Regions from separate parts of the Actinoallomurus sp. NPDC052274 genome, predicted to be linked through region 1. Evidence: riboswitches for the same ligand, from Rfam matches in the RefSeq annotation. Region 1 holds a riboswitch; each other region holds the start of a gene.
What was found. A riboswitch is a leader RNA that binds a small molecule or an ion and turns the genes downstream of it on or off. The one in region 1 is predicted to bind cobalamin.
Positions count from the first base shown of each region.

Region 2: another riboswitch for cobalamin. It lies ahead of AB0K82_RS18680 (hypothetical protein); the one in region 1 lies ahead of AB0K82_RS06160 (CbtB-domain containing protein).
Region 3: another riboswitch for cobalamin. It lies ahead of cobN (cobaltochelatase subunit CobN); the one in region 1 lies ahead of AB0K82_RS06160 (CbtB-domain containing protein).

Region 1 is NZ_JBFAUT010000005.1:61,901-69,434, forward strand. It holds gene AB0K82_RS06150 (ribonucleoside-diphosphate reductase subunit alpha) at 1-676, opposite strand, end outside; cobalamin riboswitch at 774-993, opposite strand; gene AB0K82_RS06155 (CbtA family protein) at 1,121-1,984, opposite strand; gene AB0K82_RS06160 (CbtB-domain containing protein) at 2,020-2,235, opposite strand; cobalamin riboswitch at 2,273-2,413, opposite strand; gene AB0K82_RS06165 (histidine phosphatase family protein) at 2,436-3,020, shown strand; cobalamin riboswitch at 3,057-3,277, shown strand; gene metE (5-methyltetrahydropteroyltriglutamate--homocysteine S-methyltransferase) at 3,410-5,734, shown strand; gene AB0K82_RS06175 (universal stress protein) at 5,973-6,425, shown strand; gene AB0K82_RS06180 (pyridoxamine 5'-phosphate oxidase family protein) at 6,529-7,032, shown strand; gene AB0K82_RS06185 (hypothetical protein) at 7,241-7,534, shown strand, end outside.
Region 2 is NZ_JBFAUT010000020.1:122-7,655, forward strand. It holds gene AB0K82_RS18660 (hypothetical protein) at 1-288, opposite strand, end outside; gene AB0K82_RS18665 (hypothetical protein) at 415-1,014, opposite strand; gene AB0K82_RS18670 (GNAT family N-acetyltransferase) at 1,283-1,882, opposite strand; gene AB0K82_RS18675 (superoxide dismutase) at 1,963-2,565, opposite strand; cobalamin riboswitch at 2,720-2,865, shown strand; gene AB0K82_RS18680 (hypothetical protein) at 3,001-3,522, shown strand; gene AB0K82_RS18685 (ABC transporter substrate-binding protein) at 3,519-4,439, shown strand; gene AB0K82_RS18690 (CbiQ family ECF transporter T component) at 4,436-5,524, shown strand; gene AB0K82_RS18695 (ATP-binding cassette domain-containing protein) at 5,521-7,116, shown strand; gene AB0K82_RS18700 (ECF transporter S component) at 7,180-7,534, shown strand, end outside.
Region 3 is NZ_JBFAUT010000032.1:15,191-22,724, forward strand. It holds gene AB0K82_RS25585 (sugar ABC transporter permease) at 1-751, opposite strand, end outside; gene AB0K82_RS25590 (ABC transporter substrate-binding protein) at 751-2,055, opposite strand; gene cobN (cobaltochelatase subunit CobN) at 2,301-5,939, opposite strand; cobalamin riboswitch at 6,002-6,124, opposite strand; gene AB0K82_RS25600 (hypothetical protein) at 6,380-7,066, opposite strand; gene AB0K82_RS25605 (MFS transporter) at 7,194-7,534, opposite strand, start outside.

The sequences.
Region 1 (7,534 bases):
CCGCGTACTTGCTCAGCCGGGCCACCTGGCCGTACCGCTCGTAGATCGCCTCGAGCTCGTCACGCGGGGAGTCCAGCAGGAAGCACGAGGACAGTTGCGGGCGGGCGGCGCCGGAGTTGAACAGCGTCGGCGAGCTCGGCAGGTACGCCAGCCGCGACATCAGCCCGTAGAGCTCCGCGGCCTCGGCCACGCTGTCGGCCAGCCCGCAGGCCACCCGCAGGAAGAAGTACTGCGGGCGCTCCAGCACCCGCCGGGTCGTCGGGTGCCGCAGCAGGTAGCGGTCGTAGACCGTGCGCAGCCCGAAGTAGGTGAACCGGTCGTCGGCGTCGTGGTCGACCAGCGCGTCCAGCGCCTCCGTGTTACGGGCGACGAACCCCGCGGTTCGCTCGTTGAGCAGCCCCTGCTCGTAGGCGGCCGCGACGGACTCGGCGAACGTCACCGGGCCGGTCTCGTTCGCGATGGACCGGGCCAGCAGCCGGGCGGCGACCGTGGAGTAGACCGGGTCGGTGACGACCAGCGCGGCGGCCCGCCGTACGGCCTCGGCCAGGTCACCGGCTCCGGCGATGAGCAGCGGATCGGCGTCCGGCAAGCCGGCGCAGACACGCTCGATCTCGGCCGCGAGCGTCGGCTCGGGAGCGGCGATGGCCGTGGGGGACGCGATGAGCTGTTGTGTCACGTGCTCTCTCCTGGCGGGCTTCACGCTCGCGGAAAGGAGGCGCACGGACGACAGACTCCGCCGCCGACCCTCCCGCGAGGCCTGGACGACCGCGCGCTCTCACGCACGGGTCACTGGCAGGTCTTCGGACTCGCGGGCAGCACACCCGTCCATCGGGTGCGTCCTACTGACCGTCGCTTCCCAGGCCCGATCGAGCCCAGTGCCGTTGACGGCGGTCGTTCCCGCTCACCGCTGCGGGGCAGTCCCGGAATCCCACCGGGTTCCCTCTTGACACCCGCCACACGAGGCGCAGGTGAACCAGCAACACCAGAACCATACATGTAGTGGTGATGGAAACGCATCACCCCTAGATATTGGGCGCGTCGACCAAGAATCACGAGAACGCAGGCACGCCGAACGGCCCCCGGCGGTGATCCGCCGAGGGCCTTCGGATGGAACCGACTGCTACGCCGTGGCCTGCGCCTGCGTCTGCGCGCTCCGGGGGACCTCGGCCGTACGGGCGAGCAGTCGTTCGGCCATCGGCGCGAAGCACAGGCCGATCGCCGCCCACATGATCGCCTGTGCGGCCACCGAGTACAGGCGGAAGGAGAACAGCACGTCAGCCGGGAACCCCGGATAGACGATCTGCCCCTGCCGGTTCCGCAGCGGCAGCGGCGTCTCCGTCGCGTGCCGGCCGTACTCGTGGACGTTCGCCGACAGGTGCCCGAGCGAGGGCAGCACGGCCATCACGATGCCGAGCGCCACGACGCACGCCAGCCCGGCCAGCAGGGTCGCGTTCCAGTTCCCGAACCGGGGCTTGAGGCGCTGCCCCAGCCAGACCGCCAGGATCAGGAAGGCGATGGAGAATCCGACCATCAGCAGGTACAGGCCGCCTCGGTCGCGGATCGTGTCCTCATGGCCGATCGCGGGCGGGTTGGCCGGGTACTTGGCGAAGGGGATCAGGTAGAACCCCAGGAACCCGCCGAGTGCGACCAGCATCGCCAGCGTCCGCGGCCGTAGGTTGCCGGTGCGGCCGCAGGCCAGGATGTAGGCGACCGCGTACAGGCCGCCCATCGCGGCGCCGAACACGATGACGCCGACACCGATGCCGACGTTGGCCTGGATCGTGCGGCTGAAGATGTCCGACTCGGCGGCCTCGGGCGCGATGCCCGCCGCCTTGTCGAGCATGGCCTGGGCGGCGTCCCGGCCGCTCTCGTAGTCGATGGCCGCCTGGATCTGCGGCTCCGCGAAGATCCGCGCGAAGACGAACGCCAGGATTCCGCCGATCGCGCCCACGAGCAGCCCACGCAGGATGAATCGCCGTTCCACGGCGTACTCCCTCAGGTGTGGTGTCGCGGACGGGATCAGTGGCAGGGGAACCCGAGGAAGTGCCGGGCGTCGTGGACGAACTCGTGGATGGCCATGTTGTTGCCGAAGACCGAGGTCGCGCCCTGGTCGACGCCGATGAAGTAGTAGGCGGCCAGGCACAGCAGCACGGTGCCGAACAGCCACAGGGCGGCACGGCTGCCCGACACCACCACCGGCGTCGCAGGAGAAGTGGGCAGTGTCGAGGTCGTCATGTCACAGCCTCCTAAAGGGATCCAGCGTCCCTGTCTCGGTGGAGCGCTTCGATGGCGGAGGGTCTGACTCTCCGGCTCAGGGCCGGATCACAGTGGCGCGACCGTGCCGGATTTGCACCGGCTTCCTCTTAGCATCACGTTCGCCCGGATCGTACGGCCGAAAATCGGTACCGTCAACGTCGCAGGAGGTCACCCACCCCATGACCGTTCGGCTCGCGCTCATCGCGCACGCGGCCACCTCCGCCACCCGCGAGGCCCGTTTCCCCGACGACGAACCCCTCGACCCGCACGGCGCCGAGGCGGCCACGGCCGCCATGGGCGCACTGCGCCGCGTCACGGCGGCCTACCGCGGGCCCGAGGAACGCTGCCGGCAGACCGCCGCCGCGCTCGGCATCGAGGCGGTCACCGTCCCCGCCCTGGCCGACCTGGACGCGGGCGCCTGGCGGGGCAGGACCCTCACCGAGGTGGAGGCGGACCACCCCGCCGACCTGTACACCTGGCTGACCGATCCCCACGCGACCCCGCACGACGGCGAGTCGCTGGCGGAACTGATCGCCCGGGTGGCGAAGTGGCTGACCGAACTCCCCACCGACACCGGCAGGGTCGCGGCCGTCACCCACCCCGCGGTCATCCGCGCCGCCGTCCTGCACGCCCTGGGCGCCCCGCCCGAATGCTTCTGGCGCCTCGACGTGACCCCCCTGTCCCAGACCTGGCTGACCCACCACGGCGGACGCTGGCAGCTACGCGAGACCGGCCACCCGCTCGCCCCGCCACCCGCGGGCTGATCACGGACCGCGTTGTCCCGCCAGGGCACGACGCCTAGACTTCCGAGCGCAGCTGGTTCGCCCTGCCCGCCAGGCAGACGCGTCGTAAGAGGGAACCCGGTGTGAGTCCGGGACTGCCCCGCAGCGGTGAGCGGGAACGACCGCCGTCATGAAGCACTGGCCCCGGAGGACGGGGCCGGGAAGCGACGGCCAGTAGGTGTCTGCCCCGGCAGACGTGCCCGCGAGTCCGAAGACCTGCCACTGCCCGCGCGCGATCGGCGCGCGCGGAGAGCTCGGTGACCTCGAGGGCGGGTCGGCGGACGCAGCAGGGGATACCCCTGTGCTCCGGCACCCTTCGCGCTCTCATCCCGGCCCGGGCTCGGCAGAGATGCTCGCGAAGGAGAGTTTCAATGACAGCCACCACCGGAGCCGCGGCGACCCGCGCCACCGTGTACGGCCATCCCCGTCAGGGCCCCGACCGGGAGCTGAAGCGGGCCATCGAGGGCTACTGGAACGGCCGCCTCAGCGCCGGCGACCTGCGGTCGACCGCGACCGAGTTGCGCCACGCCACCTGGCGGCGGCTCGCGGCGGCCGGCATCGACGAGGTCCCGACCGGTGACTTCTCTTACTACGACCACATGCTGGACACCAGTGTCATGGTCGGCGCGATCTCCGAGCGCCATCGCGCCGCGGTCGACGCCGACGCGCTGGACGGCTACTTCGCGATGGCCCGCGGCACCCACGACGTGGCGCCGCTCGAGATGACCAAGTGGTTCGACACCAACTACCACTACCTCGTCCCCGAGCTCGGCCCCGACGCCGACTTCCGCGCCGACTCGACCAAGCAGGTCACCGAGCTCAAGGAGGCCCTCGCGCTCGGCCTCGCGGCGCGCCCGGTGCTGGTCGGGCCGGTCACGTACCTGCTGCTGGCCAAGCCCGCCCCCGGCGTCGCCGCCGACTTCGAACCGCTGACGCTGCTGGACCGGCTGCTTCCCGTCTACGCCGAGGTCCTGGCCGACCTGCGCGCCGCCGGCGCGGTGTGGGTCCAGCTCGACGAACCGGCCCTCGTCCAGGACCGTACGCCCGCGGAGCTGAACGCCGTCGCCCGCGCCTACCGCGAGCTCGGGAACCTCCCCGACCGGCCGAAACTGCTGGTCGCCTCCTATTTCGACCGGCTCGGCCAGGCGCTGCCGGTCCTGGCCGACGCGCCGGTCGACGGGCTCGCGCTCGACTTCACCGGACCCGCCGCCGCCAACCTCGACGACCTCGCCGCCGTCGGCGGCCTGCCCACGAAGCGCCTCGTCGCGGGCGTCGTCAACGGCCGCAACATCTGGATCAACGACCTGACCGCGTCCCTGTCCACCCTCGGCACGCTCCTCGGCCTGGCCGCCCAGGTCGACGTCGCCGCGTCCTGCTCACTGCTGCACGTCCCGCTCGACGCGGACCTCGAACACGACATCGACCCGCAGATCCGGCGCTGGCTCGCCTTCGCCCGCCAGAAGACCACGGAGATCGCAACACTCGCCCGAGGGCTGCGGCACGGCACCGACGCCATCGCCGCGGAGCTCGCGGCCAACCGCGCCCACCTGGCCTCCCGCGCCGCTTCCACCATCACGCGCGACCCGGCGGTACGGGCCCGGGTGGCCGCCGTCACCGGCGAAGACGCCCGGCGCCCCCAGCCGTACGCCGAACGCGTCACCGCACAGCGCGCGCGACTCGGGCTGCCGCCGCTGCCGACCACCACCATCGGATCGTTCCCGCAGACCGACGAGCTCCGCCGCGCCCGCGCCGACCTGCGCGCCGGCCGCATCGACGACGCCGCCTACGAGCAACGCATCGAGGCGGAGATCGGTGAGATCATCGCCTTCCAGGAGAAAGCCGGACTCGACGTGCTGGTACACGGAGAGCCGGAGCGCAACGACATGGTGCAGTACTTCGCCGAGCGGCTCACCGGCTACCTCGCCACCCGGCACGGCTGGGTCCAGTCCTACGGCACCCGCTACGTACGGCCGCCGATCCTCGCCGGGGACATCTCCCGTCCCGAGCCGATGACCGTCCGCTGGGCCGCCCACGCCCGGTCGCGCACCGACCGCCCGGTCAAGGGCATGCTCACCGGCCCCGTCACGATGCTCGCCTGGTCATTCGTCCGGGACGACCAGCCGCGCGCCGACACCGCCCGCCAGGTCGCCCTCGCCCTCCGCGACGAGGTCACCGACCTGGAGGCCGCCGGCATCGCCGTCATCCAGGTCGACGAACCCGCCCTACGCGAGACGCTGCCGCTGCGCACCGCCGACCACACCGCCTACCTCGCCTGGGCCACCGAGGCGTTCCGCCTCACCACCAGTGGCGTCCGCGCCGACACCCAGATCCACACCCACATGTGCTACGCCGAATTCGGCGACATCCTGGACGCCATCGACGAGCTGGACGCCGACGTGATCAGCCTGGAGGCCGCCCGCTCCCACATGCGCATCGCCGGTGAACTCGCCGCCGCCGGCTACCCCCGCCAGGTCGGCCCCGGCGTCTACGACATCCACTCCCCCCGCATCCCGAGCGCCGACGAGGCCGCCGGCCTCATCCGAGAGGCCCTGCGAGCGGTTCCGGCCGAACGGCTGTGGGTCAACCCCGACTGCGGCCTGAAGACCCGTGGCTGGCCGGAGGTCCGCGCGTCGCTGGAGAACCTGACCGCCGCGGCCCGCGCCGTACGGGACACCCTGCCCGGCGGTTCCTTCTGAGGCCGCTGGGGCGGACCTCCGTGATGTCCGCCCCGGCAGGCCGGGACGACGGCCGCCGCGCTGGAAGCGGTGACCTGGGACCTTCGTCCCTATCGTCCGAAAAACGGATGGTGTCGGATGAGGACCATGAGGACGCTGGGACCGTACGGGCGCACCACCACTCGCATGTCTCCGCGTGATCGGGCTCTGTGAGCAGGGAGACCTGCTGAGACCTTGACGAGTGGAAGGAGACGCCCCCGTGGCGAACGAACACGGTGAGAAGCATTACCGGATCGTGGTCGGCGTTGACGGATCCGAGCCGTCGCGGGCGGCCCTGCGCTGGGCCCTGCGGCAGGCGCGACTGACCGGGGCGGCGGTGGAGGCGGTGATCGGCTGGGAGGTCCCGACGAGCTTCGGCTGGGACATGGCCGTCGTGGGAGCGGACGACATCAAGGCCGCCGCCGCCAAGACGCTCGAGGCGACGATCGAGCAGGAGGCCGGGCAGCGACCCGGGGTGCCCGTCAACGCACGCGTCATGGAAGGAAACGCCGCCCGGGTACTGCTGGACGCGGCCGAGGGCGCCGACCTCATCGTGGTCGGCAACCGGGGACACGGGGGTTTCACGGGCGCGCTCCTCGGCTCGGTGAGCCAGCACTGCGTGCACCACGCGAAGTGTCCCGTCGTCGTCATTCGCGGAGAACACCGCTCGTGACGGGCGCCGCGCGCGGGTTCGCCGGCGGGGTCCCGGGAACTCCGGGTTCGTGGGCTCCGCCGATTCGGACAGGACCATCTGGACTATCGATGTGGGTGATGACATGACTGGTGAGGTAGCCGGCGGCTCGGCTCAGGCCGGGACCACGGGGTCGGGTCCGGTCAGTGGCGCGCCGGCACTGGTCTCCCTCGACGAGGCCGAGTGTCTGCGACTGATCTCGCCCGGCGGTGTCGGGCGGCTGGGTTACAACGGCCGGTACGGTCCCACGATCCTTCCGGTCAACTACAGGCTGTACGAGGACACGATCGTGTTCCGGACCGCCCAGGACAGCCCGACCGATGAGGACCTCCGCACCGGGATCGCGAACGCCGAGTACAAGGTCGCGTTCGAGATCGACGAGCTCGACCCTGCGGCGCGCGAAGGATGGAGCGTCCTCATCCAGGGTTCCTTGCACCATGTGGAGTCCGAGGACGAACGCGCGTCGGTCCGCGAAGCGGGCGTCGAGCCATGGGCGGGAGGTCCGAGGGAACTGTTCCTGCGGATCCGGCCCAGCCGCGTCACGGGCCGCCGTATCAGCAGGGACGCGCCGACCGGCGACGCCCGGTGACCTGAGCCGTCCGCGCGACCGGCCGGTCGGCATCTCCACTGCCGACCGGCCGGTCTTCGGCGTGCCGAAGACCGGCCTCGCGGCCCCTCCGCAGCGAAGGACGAAGGTCCCGCCGCCCGTGTGCTTTCGCCTCTGCGGCCGCCCCTGGCGCGTGGCGTTGAGTAAGGGCAGCCGGAAGTTCTCCGGTACGCCGAAGGAGTGAGCCCCCATGGCCGTCACCGACCGCAAGCCCGACACCCGTCACCCCGTCCGCCCGGCAGATCACGCGCCCCGCCCCACCTCCCCGGTCACCCCGTACGTCTGGGCCATCGCCCGGCTGTCGCTCGGATTCGTGTTCATCTGGGCGTTCCTCGACAAGCTCTTCGGGCTCGGTCACGAGACCGCCGCCAAGCAGGCGTGGATCCACGGCGGGCACCCGACGCTGGGCTTCCTGAAGTTCTCCGCGGCCGGTCCCTTCAAGGGCTTCTACCACGGCATCGCCGGAGCGGCGTGGGCCGACTGG
Region 2 (7,534 bases), on a different contig from region 1:
GTGATCGATTCGCGCCTCGGCGGCGAACCCGTGGGCGGCTGCGTGCGCCGTGCCCACCGCGATGAGCAGGAGCACAGCCAGGAGGAAGGCGTACGTCGGGATCGCGAACAGAATTTCCACCTGGCGAACGCCGCGGAGGTTCCCCGCGAGCGAAACGGCGTTCCGAGGTTGTCGCCGGCCAGGACAAATTGGATCAAAGCGCCAAATCTCGTTGGCCGGCTCGTCGCGGAAGCAGCCGAGCACCGGATCGACCGGCAGGGCCCGGTCCGCGCGCCGTCCGGCGAGCACCGATGCCCAGCGCCGGCCGCCGCCGGGCGGTACCCAGTTCCCCGGTTCCCTGTTCCTCACGAGCTGCCATCGACGCGACCGAAGCCGCCCATGCGTCGCGCGGTCACCCTCCGCCGGGCCGGCCGGTCACCGTCGCGCGGCTAGTTCCCTGAGTCGCTCGGCGTCAGCGATCAGCCCGTACACGAAGTCGCGAGTGCCTGCAGCACCCGCAGGCTCCGCCGAAGTTGCACCGGGGGCGAGGTGGCCGACGAGTCCGGCCCGGCGCCGGCCGGGCGGCTCCGGTGAGCGTTGATCGCGGATGCCGACTTCGGCCTGCGGCGTTGCCGAACCCGGGTAGGGAAAGGCGAGAGCCTCGTCGGCGCCCTGGTCAAGATGGTCGGCGACTTCACGCGCGGCGGTAGCGATGGCACCGACCGGGACGGCGGCGAAGGACGCCGGCGATGTCAGGCGTTCTCGTAGCCGCCGCGCGGCTCTGCCCGTCTCACCGATGCGCGAGATCTGTTCGTCGGGTGACGCAGCCTTCCGCCTGAGCCTGGTGCCGGTCGCTTCGAGCGTGGCGGCGGCCGACGCCGCCTTCCGGTCCGCGCCGCGGATCCGGCACTCGCGCCCCTTGGACGGTTCGGCGACCGCACGCGCGAGAACGGCATGGGTGTGCAGCAACCGGGCCAGCCGCTCGGCTATCCGCCGCTGGATCCCGGCCGGAAACAGCAGTTGTGCGAAGATCATCGCGACGAGTCGCGCAGGCTGAACAGTACGGTCACGACCAGCCAGTGCGGGTGAGACAGGTGCAGTCCGACGGCCAGGAACATGGTCAGCGCCAGCGCCGTACCCATGCGTGCGGCGTGCCGGAACCGGGGTGATCGGGTCCTGACCGCTTCGACGCACCGGGCCCACCAGGCACGGAGCGCCGGCAGTCGTCGCCCGGCGATGCGCCGCTCTTGCGCTAGTAGTCGCGGAGCCGATCGGCTTCGACCATGGTCGCGTTCTCCCCTCGTCAGCCGTTCCGGGCCTCGGCGGCGACCCCGTGGGACGGCGCTTGTGGATGATGCGGCGACAGGAACACCACGATCGCCTCCTCGCCCTCGCGCGGGTGGGTGATCTGGTGCCAGCCGCACTTGCGGTAGAACGGCACCGTCACCGGGGATCTGGTCGAGGTCAGCAGCCAGGTGCCCCGGCCCTCGTCCAACCCGGTGAGCCTGTCCAGCAGGCACCGTCCGATGCCCTGGCCCTGAGCGTGCGGCGACACCGCGAGCTCGTCGATCTTCCGCGCGCCGATCAGCCAGCCGGTGACCCGCTGGGACCCGAGCGCGGCGGCCACCTCGCCGTAGCGCCGATCGGTGGGAAACGGCGCCCGGGTCCACCAGGCGGTTCCGAAACCGACCGGCCGCCCGGCGCTCTCGGCGATCACGGCGACGAAGCCAGGCCGCTGGACGTCGGCGCGCAGCCGCCCAGTGAAGCTCACGGCATTGAACTCCTCCTCGTTCCACGGCGGAGCGCAGAAGGCGTCCCGGTACAGGCCGGCGAGGACGTCGGTGGCGTCCAGCGCGGACGCGCCCTGGTGGAGGGTGAGGTCGATGCGCACACGAGGCTCCACTGAAAGACGGTGAGGCGACGCCTCCCGAACCGGCTGGGACATGTTTCGGAGCATGAAGCCGATTCGGGAGGCGTCGCGGCCTATTTCGCCCGGGCGGCGTCGAAGCGCGCGGTGACGTCCGTCCAATTCACCAGCGACCACAGCTTCTGCACGTAGTCGGGCCGGACGTTGCGGTACTGCAGGTAGTAGGCGTGCTCCCAGGCGTCGAACACCAGCAGCGGCGTGGTGTTCATCCCCACGTTGCCATGGTGGTCATAGACCTGCTCCACCACCAGACGGCCGCTCAGCGGCTCCCACGCCAGCACGCCCCACCCCGACCCCTGCACCGTGGACGTCGCGGTCGACAACTGCCTGGCGAACGCGTCGAAGGACCCGAAGTGCTCATCGATCGCCGCCGCCAGCTCCCCGTCGGGGCGGTCCCCGCCGTCCGGGGACAGGTTCTGCCAGAAGATCGAGTGCAGGACATGCCCGGACAGGTTGAACGCGAAGGTCTTCTCCAGCCCGACCAGCCCGCCGAACTGCTCCTTCTCCCGCGCCTCGGCCAGCCGATCGAGAGTGTCGTTGGCGCCCTTGACGTACGCGGCGTGGTGCTTGGCGTGGTGCAACTCCAGGATCTCCCCGGTGATCGCGGGCTCCAGCGCCGCGTAGTCATAGGGCAGGTCCGGCAGCGTGTACGTCGACATGCGACCACTATTGCAAAGAAGTCGCAGTTACATCAAGCATGCAGCTAGGGTCGCGCCGTCGACCAGGGGATTCGCCGGGCCCGACGCCTGCTGGCCGGTTGCGGTCAACGCTGAAGGGGATCGGATGGGTTACATTCCAGTCGTGTCCCACCAGACGTGATCTTTCGCATCAGGTCGGACGGATAACTACATAGGTTCCCGAGCGGGGGAAGCCGGTCGAAACCCGGCGCTGACCCGCAACCGTAGACGGTGGCCTGTCCATCGTGAGCCGGAATGCCCGCCCGGGGATCAGTGATCGACTCACATCTGTCGAGGTCTACAGGGTGGAGTCCGGGCTACCAGGTCCGTTCCGCCCCCGTCGGCGCGCAGCGCCGCGGGGGTTTCGCGTGCCCTGGTGCCCTGGCGCCCCGGTAGGCCGTTGCCGAAGGGGCAAGGATGCGAAAGCTGTTGGCCGTCGTCTGTTCGACCGGAGCGCTGGTCGGCGCGCTCACCCCCTCCCCCGCGACCGCGACCGGGATCACACCGGCGCGGGCTGGGACGGCGGGCTACTGCCCGGGCGGCACCGGCGTCACCGTGGTGGTGGACTACCAGGCGCTGGGCGGCGCCACGGAGATCCGCTGCGCGCCGGGTGCCCAGGCCAGCGGGCTGGCGGCGTTGCAGAACGCCGGGTTCACGGTCACCGGAACGCAGCGGTGGGGTCTGGCGTTCGTCTGCCGGATCAACGGCAAGCCGACCTCGGCCACCGAGCCCTGCGTCGACACCCCGCCCGCCAGCGCGTACTGGTCCTACTGGCACGCGAGCAACGGCGGCACCTGGACCTACAGCAACCAGGGCGCCAGTACGTACGTGCCCGCCCAAGGCAGCTTCGAGGGCTGGTCGTTCTCCACGAACGCCGGCCCGGACACCAACCCGCCGCCGCGGGTGACGCCGGTGCGCCCTACTCGCGTGCGCGGATGAAGGTACTCGCGGCCCTGATGCTGGTCGCGGGCACGATCGTTCCGGTCGTGCCCGCGAACGCCGTGGCCCGGCCAGGCCAGGCCGGGTTCTGCCCGGACGCTAACGGCGTCACCGTGGTCATCGACTTCCAGGACCTCGGAGGCACCACGATCGTCCGGTGCGCGCCGGGTGCGCAGGCCACCGGGCTGGACGCGTTGCAGCACGCCGGGATCCAGGTCACCGGCACCTCCCGCTGGGGGCTGGGCTTCATCTGCCGGATCGAGGGCAGGCCCGGCCCGGACACCGAGCCGTGCATCGACACCCCGCCCGCCAGCGCGTACTGGTCCTACTGGTACTCCCCGAACGGCGGCTCCTGGCACTACAGCGAATGGGGGGTGAAGAACCGGACGCCCCCGGCGGGCAGCTTCGAAGGCTGGTCGTTCTCCCACAACCGGACCGCCTCCACCAACCCGCCGCCGCGGATCGCGCCCGTTCGACCGGCCTCAACGGGCGGTCACGCGTCCGGCGGCTCGACCGGCTCGACCGGCTCGACCGGCTCGACCGGCTCGACCGGCTCGACCGGCTCGACGGGCTCGACGGGCTCGACGGGCTCGTCAGGGTCGAACGGTTCGGCCGGGTCGAGTGCGCCGGGTGGCGGCTCCGCGACGCGGGGGTCGGGTGGCGGGCCGACGTCGGCGGCGCCGTCCGGGACTTCGTCCGCGAGCGCACCGGCGATCCCCGTCCGGACGCCGGGCCCGACGGACACGCCGGCCGAGGCGCCGGGGTGGACGGGCGGTGACGACCCGAAGGAGCCGGTCGCCGCGACCGAGCACGACGGCGGTGGGGCGTTCGGCTGGACGCTGCTCGGCGTCGGGGTGCTGCTGACGCTGGTGATCTGCGCGGCGTACGGGGCGCGGCTGCGACGGGGTCGCTCGTGAGGCTGCCGCGGCAGTTGCATCCGGGCGCGTGGTGGCTGTGGGCGCTGGGCCTGGCGGCGGCGGCGAGCCGTACGACGAACCCGCTGCTGCTCATCATGATGATCGCGGCGGCGGCCCTGGTGGTCGTCTACCGGCGCGGGGACGCGCCCTGGGCGCTGGCGTTCCGGATGTACCTGGTCCTGGGCGCGTTCATCGTCGTGATGCGGGTGGCGTTCCGCGTCGTCTTCGGCGGCGGTGAGGGCGACCACGTGCTGTTCGCCCTGCCACAGATCCCGCTGCCCGCGTGGGCGGCGGGCATCCGGCTGTTCGGGCCGGTCGCCGCCGAGCAGCTGCTGGGCGGGCTGTACGACGGGCTGCGGCTGGCCACGATGCTCGTCTGCCTGGGTGCGGCGAACGCCCTGGCCAACCCGAAACGGATGCTCAAGGCGCTCCCGGCGGCGCTGCATGAGGTCGGGGTCGCGGTGATCGTCGCGCTGTCGGTGGCTCCGCAGCTGACCGAGAGCGTCGTGCGCGTCCGGCGGGCGCGGCTGCTGAGGGGCGGCGCGCAGCGCGGGATGCGGGCGCTGCGCGCGATCGTGATCCCCGTGCTGGAGGACGCGCTGGACCGGTCGCTGCTGCTGGCCGCCGCGATGGATTCGCGCGGGTACGGCCGGACGGGCGGCGTGCCCCGCCGGATCCGGCTGGTCACCGGCCTGCTCGTCATCACCGGTCTGCTGGGCGTCTGTTCCGGCGTCTACGGACTGCTGGACGCCGGCGCGCCGCCCTATCTGGGCCTGCCGATGCTGCTGACCGGCCTCGCCGTCGCGACGGGCGGGTTCCTGCTGGGCGGGCGCGGGGTGCGCACGACCGTCTACCGGCCGGACCGCTGGCGTACCGCCGAAGTCCTCGTCGCCGCGGCCGGCATCGGAACCGGCGCGCTGCTGTACCTCACCGCCCGGTACGGCGCGACCAGCCTCAACCCCTCGCTGTCCCCGCTGCGGTGGCCGGTCCTCGCGCCGCTGCCGGTCACGGCGGTCGTCGTGGCCGCGCTGCCCGCGTGGGCGGCGCCACCGCCACCGCTCAAGCCCGTGGAGGCCGCCGCGTGATCGAGTTCGACGACGTCACCATCACCTACCCCGGAGCGCGCGAGCCGGTGCTGTCCGGGGTACGGCTGAGCGTGGGCGAGGGCGAGCTGTGCGTCGTGACGGGCCGTACGGGGGCGGGCAAGTCGACGCTGCTGCAGGCGGTCAACGGGCTGGTCCCGCACTTCTCCGGCGGGCACCTGCGGGGCCGCGTCACCGTCGCCGGAGTCGCCACCAGCAGCCGTCCACCGCGAGAGTTCGCCCACCTGGTCGGCGTGGTCGGGCAGGACCCGCTCGCCGGGTTCGTCACCGACACCGTCGAGGCCGAGCTCGCCTACGGCATGGAACAGCTCGCCGTCCCGCCGGAGGTGATGCGCAAGCGCGTCGAGGAGACCCTGGACCTACTCGGCATCGCCGAGCTGCGGGACCGGCCGCTGCGCGCCCTGTCGGGCGGTCAGCAGCAGCGGGTGGCGATCGGCTCGGTCCTCACCGCGCACCCGCGCGTGCTCGTGCTGGACGAGCCGACCTCCGCGCTCGACCCGGCGGCCGCCGAGGACGTCCTGGCGGCGATCACCCGTCTCGTCCACGACCTGGGCGTCACGGTGCTCATGGCCGAGCACCGCCTGGAGCGCGTCGTGCAGTACGCCGACCACATCGTTCACCTTCCCGGCGGCGGCGTCGTCCGCGACGGGCCGCCCGCGAAGGTCCTGGCGGGCTCCGAGGTCGCCCCGCCCGTGGTCGAGCTCGGCCGCCTCGCCGGCTGGGATCCCCTGCCGCTGTCCGTACGCGACGCCCGCCGTGCGGCGCCCGCGCTCCGGCGACGTCTCGCGGACAAGGCACCGGACCGTGCTCATGCGATCGGAGCGCCGGCGCTCCGCGCGCGCAAGGTCGCGGTCCGGTACGGAGAGGTGATCGCCGTACGCGGCATCGACCTGACGCTGCATCAGGGCGAGGTCACCGCCGTCATGGGCCGCAACGGATCCGGCAAATCCTCCCTGCTGTGGGCCCTGCAGGGGTCCGGGCCCCGCCAGGGCGGCACGGTCACCGTCGGCGGGCGGGACCCCAAGACCGCACCCGCACGGACCGCCCGCCGCATCGTCGGACTCGTGCCGCAGACCCCCGGCGACCTGCTCTACCTGGGCAGCGTCGAGGCCGAGTGCGCCCAGGCCGACACCGAGTCCGGAGCGGCGCCGGGGACGTGCCGGCGGTTGCTGGACCGGATCGCCGCGGGCATCGACGGCGACCGGCATCCGCGTGACCTGTCCGAGGGCCAGCGCCTCGCGCTCGTCCTGGCGATCCAACTGGTCGCCGCGCCGCCCGCCGTCCTGCTCGACGAGCCGACCCGGGGCCTGGACTACCACGCCAAACGACGATTCGGGCAGGTCATCACCGAGCTCGCCGCCGAAGGGCACGCGATCGCGGTCGCCACCCACGACGTGGAGTTCGTCGCGAGCGTCGCCGCGCGCGTCGTCGTCCTCGCCGAAGGCGAAGTGATCGCGGACGGTCCGACCGCCGACGTGATCGTGTCGTCACCGGCGTTCGCACCGCAGGTCGCCAAGATCCTCAGCCCGCAGCCCTGGCTGTCCGTCGCCGAAGTGGAACGGGCACTGGCATGAGCGAGCGGAGTGAGCGAATCGAAAACGCAATATCCCCGGTTCCCCTCCGGTGAAGGAGGCCACGTGAACCCGGTACGGATCACCCCGCGGACCGCCGTCGTGCTGCTGCTCGCCTCGGCGGCCGGGGCGGCCATGTTCTTCTGGCCGCTGTTCGCCGCGCCGAAGCCCGAGGCCATGGCGCACACCGCCGACGCCCCTTTGATCTTCATCCTCACGCTGCCGGTGCTGATCGCCATCGTGCTGGCCGAGATGTCGGTCGGCGGAATCGATACCAAGGCCGTCGCGATGCTCGGGGTGCTGTCCGCGGTCAACGCGATGCTACGGCCGCTCGGCGCCGGCACGGCCGGCATCGAGACCGTGTTCTTCCTGCTGGTCCTCGCCGGGCGGGTGTTCGGCCCGGGCTTCGGGTTCGTGCTCG
Region 3 (7,534 bases), on a different contig from region 1:
GCAACGCGTTGATCGTCAACCAGACCAGGAGGAAGGACGAGGCCGGCGCGAGCAGCGGCAGTTCGACCTTCCAGAACGCCTTCACCCGTCCGCAGCCGTCCAGGGCCGCGGCCTCCATGAGCTCACGCGGGACGTTCTGCAGGGCCGAGAGATAGATGATCACCGCGAAGCCGAGCCAGCCCCAGACGGTCATCCCCACGACCGCGGGCAGCGCCTCGCCCGTGCTCTGGAAGAACCCCTGCTGGGGCAGGCCCACCTTGCCCAGGGCGGCGTTCACCAGGCCGAACTGCGGGTTGAGGAGCCAGCTGAAGATCACACCGGTGGCGACCGTCGAGGTCACCAGCGGGACGTAGACCGCCATCCGGTAGAACGTCATGCCGCGCACCTTCTGGTTGAGCAGCACGGCGATGGGGACGGCCAGCAGCATCGTGATCGGCACGAACAGCACGCAGTAGACCAGGGTCTGCCGGGCCGCCTGCCAGAAGACCGGGTCGTGCACCATCTTCTGGTAGTTGGCGGCTCCGGTCCACGTGCCCGGCGACGTCAGGTCCGTCTCCTGGAAGGACAGCAGCAGCGACCAGACGACCGGGACCAGGCCGAACAGCCCGATGAGGAGCACGGCCGGGGACACGAAGGCCCAGCCGGCGAAGTGGTCGGCCCGGCGCATCCGGGGGCCGGGCCCGCGGACCCGGCGGCCACGCGGGGCGGACCGGCGTTCGCGCGCGGCCCGGTCGGCCGCCGCGACCGCCATTACGCGCCCGCCATGACGGTGTTGACCTGGTCACGCGCCTGATCCAGCGCGGCCTGGGGCTGCGCCTTGCCGAGCAGCACCGCCTGGACCGCCAGGCCGAGGGCCTGGGAGATCTTGGAGTACTCGGGGATGTTCGGCCGCGACTTCGTGGCGTTCTTCTCCAGGTTGTCGACGAAGACCTTGTTGCCGGGGTACTTCTTCAGGAACTGCTGGTAGCCCGGCAGCTGCGTCTCCGACTGCCGCAGCGGCAGGTCACCGGTGGCGGTGGAGAAGCGCAGGTGGACCTCCGGGGAGGTCAGCCACTGCAGGAACGCCCACGCGGTCTTGCGGTCGGACTTGTTGAACAGCATGTAGTTGTCCGGCCCGGCGATCGTGGCGTGGGTGACCTTGCCGGGCAGGATCTGGACGCCGTACGACACGTCCTTGGTGATGGAGCCCAGGTCCCACGGGCCCGTCCACAGCATCCCGATCTTCCCGGAGTTGAACAGGTTGAGGTACTGCTGGTCGCCGCCGTCGAGGTAGACCGAGTGGTCGGTCACGGACATGTCGTGCAGCAGCTGCATGGCGGACAGGCCGGCGGGCGAGTCGAAGGCGGCCTTCTTGCCGTCCGGGGTGAGCAGGTCGCCGCCCGCCTGCCACAGCAGCGCGAGGAACCGCCAGACGGTGTCCTCGGTGCCGTCGTTGACGTAGGCCCAGCCGTACTGCTTCTTACCCGCGTCGGTCAGCTTGCGCGCGGCGTTCTGGAAGTCGGTCCAGGTCCAGGACGGCGTCGGGTACGAGAGGCCGGCCGCGTCGAACAGCTTCTTGTTGTAGACCAGCGCCAGGTTGTCCACCAGCGCGGGAACGCCGTAGATCTTGCCGTCCGGGGTGGTGGCCGCCTGCCGGGCGGCCGGGAAGAAGTCGTCCCACTTGAAATCGGCGGTGCCCTTCACCAGCGAGGTGATGTCCTGCGTCTGGTGGCGCTTGGCCAGCGTGGTGATCGACGAGCCGAATTCGTAGGCCACTCCGGGCGTCTTGCCGGACACGAACGCGCCGAGCGTCTTCTTCAGGGCGTCGTCGTTGCTGCCGGCGAACGTGACGTTCACCTTCTCGTCGGGATGGGCCTGGTTCCACTCCTGGCCGAGTGCGGCGATCTCCTTGGCCTCCGGCCCGGTGTAGCCGTGCCAGAAGATGGCCGCGCCGTGGGAGGATCCGGATCCTCCTCCGGAGCAGGCCGCCACGGCCCCGAGAGCGAGCGTGGTGGCCATCGCCATGAGCCGCGTACCGGCCGTACGGCCGAGCAGACGAGTTCTTGCGCGCGTCATTGATACTCCCTGGGCTGGCCGCCCGCGCATGCGCTTCAGTCAGATTCGGTGCTCGTTTGCGAGCAATGCATGGGACTTTAGATCAGAATCAATCACGTATACAAGGCGTTCTGCGAACAACACGGTCACATTGCCGCAACCGATCAGCGGTCGATCATCGACGTTCGCGCACGACGGAGCCCCGGGCCGCGCCTGCGAACCCGGGGCTCCGTCTCGTCGTCGGGCGGCCGTCGGCCGCCTCTCGGCTACTCGCCGGCCTCCAGGTCGCCTTCCAGGTCGAGATAGGTCCGGCGCAGCCGGTCCAGCGTCTCCGGGTCGGGTTCGGCCCACAGGCGGCGGTCGGCGGCCTCCAGAAGGCGTTCGGTGATGCCGCGCAGCGCCCAGGGGTTCGACTGCTCCATGAACGCGCGGTTCTCGGCGTCGAAGACGTACTCCTGGGCGAGCTTCTCGTACATCCAGTCGTCCACCACCCCGGCCGTCGCGTCGTACCCGAACAGGTAGTCGACGGTGGCCGCGAGCTCGAACGCGCCCTTGTAGCCGTGCCGGCGCATCGCGGCGATCCAGCGCGGGTTCACGACGCGCGCCCGGAACACCCGGTGCGTCTCCTCCCCGAGCGTCCGCGTCCGGACCTGGTCCGGCAGCGCGGAGTCGCCGACGTACGCGGCCGGGTTCCGCCCGGTCAGCGCCCGGACCATGGCGACCATGCCGCCGTGGTACTGGAAGTAGTCGTCGGAGTCCATGATGTCGTGCTCACGGGTGTCCTGGTTCTTGGCCGCGACCGAGATGCGGCGGAACGCCGCCTCCATGTCGCCGCGCGCCTCCCGTCCGTCCAGGCCGCGCCCGTACGCGTAGCCGCCCCACACGGCGTACACCTCGGCGAGGTCCCGGTCGTCCCGCCAGTTGCGGGCGTCGATCAGCGGCAGCAGCCCCGCCCCGTACGCCCCCGGCTTGGAACCGAAGATCCGGCTGGTCGCGCGCCGCCAGTCCCCGTGCTCGGCGAGGTCCTCCAGGGCGTGCGCACGGACGTGGTTATCCGGCTCGTCGAGCCGCGCGACCGCGCCGATCGCGTCGTCCATCAGCGCGATGACGTGCGGGAACGCGTCCCGGAAGAAGCCGGAGATGCGCAGCGTGACGTCGACGCGGGGCCGCCCCAGCTCCTCGCGCGGGATGACCTCGAAGCCCGTGACGCGACGGGACGCCTCATCCCAGACCGGGCGGACGCCGATCAGCGCGAGCACCTCGGCGATGTCGTCGCCCTGCGTCCGCATCGCGGACGTGCCCCACACCGTGAGCCCGACGCTGCGCGGGTACTCGCCGGTGTCGTCCAGGTGCCGCCGGACCAGGGACTCGGCGAGGGACACCCCCACGTCCCACGACGTGCGGGACGGGATGGCCTTCGGGTCGACGGAGTAGAAGTTGCGGCCGGTCGGCAGCACGTTGACCAGCCCGCGGGTCGGCGACCCGGACGGCCCGGCGGGGACGTACCCGCCGTCGAGCGCGTGCAGGACCGCGTCGAGCTCCCCGGACGTCGCGTCCAGCCGGGGCACGACCTCCCGTGCCCCGAACTCCAGCAGCGCCACGACCTCGGAAACCTCGCGGCCGAGCACCTCGGCGCACACGGTCGCCGCCCGGGAGGCGTCCCAGCCGAGCGTCTCCATCCCGACGACGAGCCGGCGCGCGGCCGCCTCCAGCAGGTCGACCACGTCCGACGCGGTACGGGCGGGCCCGTCCACGACCTCGGTCAGCGCCGTCGCCTCGACCCGCGCGCCGGGCACCGCGAGCAGCTCCCGCTCGTCCAGCCCGTACGCCGCCGCGATCGCCGCGCGCAGTCCGGGCAGCGCGCCGGCCCGCCCGGCCCACACCTGCGCGGCGCGCAGCACCGCGAGCACCAGGTTCACCCGCTGCTCCGCCTCCGGCGCCTGCCCGAGGATGTGCAGGCCGTCCCGGATCTGCACGTCCTTGACCTCGCAGAGGTACCCGTCGATGTGCAGGACGAAGTCGTCGAAGTCGGCCTCGCCCGGCTCGTCGGTGACGTGCAGGTCGTGGTGGAGCTGGGCGGCCTGCACGAGCGTCCAGATCTGGGCGCGTACGGTCGGCAGCTTCGTCGGGTCGAGCGCCTGCACGGTGGCGTACTCATCGAGGAGCTGCTCGAGCTTGGCCAGGTCGCCGTACGTCTCCGCGCGCGCCATCGGCGGCACGAGATGGTCGACGATGACGGCGTGGCCACGCCGCTTGGCCTGCGTGCCCTCGCCGGGGTCGTTGACGATGAACGGGTAGACGAGCGGCAGGTCGCCGAGGACCGCGTCCGGCGCGCACTCGGCCGCGAGCCCGAGGCCCTTGCCGGGCAGCCACTCGAGCGTGCCGTGCTTGCCGAGGTGGACCACGGCGTCCGCGCCGAACACCTCGTCCAGCCAGCGGTACGCCGCCAGGTAGTGGTGCGAGGGCGGCAGGTCGGGGTCGTGGTAGATCGCCACCGGGTTCTCCCCGAACCCGCGCGGCGGCTGGATCATCAGCACGACGTTCCCGAACCGCAGCGATGCCAGGACCACGTCGTCGCCGTCGGTGTACAGCTCGCCCGGCGGCTCGCCCCAGTGCTCCCGCATCCGCTCGCGCAGCGGCTCCGGCAGCGCGGTGAACCACCGCTCGTAGTCCTTCAGCGGGACCCGGGCGGGCGCGGCGCGGAGCTGTTCCTCGGTCAGCCACTCGACGTCGTGCCCGCCCGCCGCGATCAGCGAGTGAATGAGCTCGTCCCCGTCCTCGGGGTACTCGCCGACGTCGTAGCCCGCCGTACGCAGCGCCCCGAGCAGGCGGACCGCCGAGGCGGGGGTGTCCAGGCCGACGGCGTTGCCGACCCGGGAGTGCTTGGTCGGGTACGACGACAGCACGATCGCCAGCCGGCGCTCGGCGACCCGCGTGTGCCGGAGCCGGGCCTGGCGGACGGCGATGCCGGCGACCCGCGCGGCGCGCTCCGGGTCGGCGGCGTAGACCGGGATGCCGTCCGGCCCGTCCTCCTTGAAGGAGAACGGCACCGAGATCAGCCGGCCGTCGAACTCGGGGATCGCGACCTGCATCGCGGCGTCCATCGGGGATAGCGCGGCGTCCGACGCCTCCCAGGTCGCGCGGGACGTCGTCAGGCACAGGCCCTGGACGACGGGCACGTCCAGCGTGGCGAGCGCCCCGGCGTCCCAGGCGTCCTCGTCCCCGCCCGCCGACGCGTCCGCGGCCACCGCTCCCCCGCCGGCCAGCACGGTGACGACGAGTGCGTCCGCCCGCCCGAGCAGCGCCAGCAGCCCTTCGTCGGCGGAGCGCAGCGAGCCGCAGAAGACGGGCAGCGCGTTCGCGCCCAGCTCCTCGATCCGCGCGCACAGCGTGTCCACGAACGCGGTGTTGCCGGAGAGTTCGTGCGCCCGGTAGAAGACGACGCCGACGGTCGGCCGGCCGTCCTTCGGCTCGCCGCCCGTACGGTGCAGGCCGTACGCGGGCATCTCCCGTGGCGCCTCGAACCCCTCACCGGTGAGCAGCAGGGTGTCGGACAGGAAGCGCGCCAGCTCCCGCAGGTTGTCCACGCCGCCTTCGCGCAGGTACGCCAGCGCCTCCGCGGCGACCCCGGCGGGCACCGTCGACAGCGCCATCAGCTCCGCGTCCGGCGCGGCCTCGCCGCCGAGCGCGATGAGCGGCACGTCCCTGCGGCGCAGATCCTCGACGCCCTCCCGCCAGGTCTTCAGCCCGCCGAGCAGCCGGACGACGACGACGTCGACGCCCTCGCACAGGGCGTCCAGGTCGGCGACGTCGAGGCGGGACGGATTGCCCGTCGCGTACCCGGCGTCCGCGGAACGCGCGGACAGGAGTTCGGTGTCGGCGGTGGAGAGCAGCAGGACACGCACGTGTCGGTTCCTTCCCTCGGGAGTCCTCGCCCCGGCTCGGGTGAAAGGTCGCCGACGGCGGGAAGTCTCCTGACTTCCAGGTCGCCGCTCCCCCGCGGCCTTCCAGCTCATCGCCGTGGCCGTACGTGCGGGCTCGCTACCTGGTCACAGTTGCGGGACAGCCCCGGACTCGCACCGGGTTCCTTCCCTCGCCGTCGCGCGCCCAGTCTACGAGCGCGCCCCCACCGGCGCACCGCCCCGGGACCCCACGATCCGGCCCGTTCCGCGCTCACGTCTTCGGGGCGGACACGACAGAGCCCGCCCCGCGAAGGTGCGAGGCGGGCTCCAGTGTGCCGGTCACCGGCCGTCCGGGCGACGGGCTCACCGGCCGCGTGGCGGCCGGCGGCCGTCGTCAGGCCATGCCGGCGGCCTGGTGGAACGGGTCCGGCGATCCGGACCCGTCAGCGCTCGTACTCCCGAGGCCAGGAGCCCATGAGGATCCTGCCGTCGGGGTACATGATCGTGCCGTCGGTGTACAGCACCGGGCGTGCCTTCTCCTGCGGGAGGAAGCACCGGTCGGCCGTACGGATCGTGTATCCCCGGGGGGCCCTGAAGTCGAGCACCGCTGCGACCATCCAGAACCGGTTGCCGCCGTCCTGGCGCAGCGGGATCTCCACACGGGTCTCCAGGCTCTTGGTGACGTCGTCGGCGATGGTGACGGTCGCCCCCAGCTCCGAGAAGGCATGGGCACCCCTCTTCTGGTGCGCCAGCAGTGCCACGAACCGCTGCCTGTTGAGCATGGTGATCCGGAGCCTCGCGAAGCCCGCCCGCTCCGAGTCGTTGAGGAACTCCACGAAGGGCGCGGACGTCAGGTCGCCCCTGTTCTTGCGGTGCACGACGCTCGGGCCGGCCGAGGCCCGGCGCCATCCGATCTTCTTCTTCGGGGGCGCGGGGTGGTTGTCCCCGGCGGTCAGGGCGTACAGCTGCAGACCGGACCTGCCGCGCGGGCCGCCGGCACCGGGCCGCCAGGTGAGGTCGGCCGTGACCGTGATCCCGCCGCCCGGCCGACCTGCGTAGTCGGCCCCGACGACCGTGCCGTCGCACTCGTTCGGTTCGGGCGCCTGCTGGGAGCTGAGGCTTTCGAACATTTCCGCGTCCTTTTCATCGAGGTTGGCGAGAGGCGCTTTCGCCTCTCGCCAACGACTGTGCGCCGCGAGCCCGAAGCGCAAGTCGGGAACCCCGTGACACCCACCTCGACGTCGGCGAAGGCGGTGCTCAGCGGTTGTGCGCTCCGGCCGGCAGGACGGGCTCGGCCGGCCGGGGCGACACGGGGCCGCGGCGGTCGAGGGCGCCGGAGACGAGCGCCACCGCGAGGCCGGCCACGCCGAGGACGGCGGCGATCCAGGTCGTCGAGGCGTAGCCGAGGCCGGCGTCGATGGCGAGGCCGCCGAGGAACGGCCCGACCGTGTTGCCGAGGTTGAACGCCGCGATGTTGGCCGCGGACGCCATCGTCGGCGCGCCCGCCGCCGTGTCCAGCACGCGGGTCTGCAGCGGCGCGATCGTGGCGCTGCCGACCACGCCGAGCAGCAGCATCACGACGACCACCGCGGCCTTGC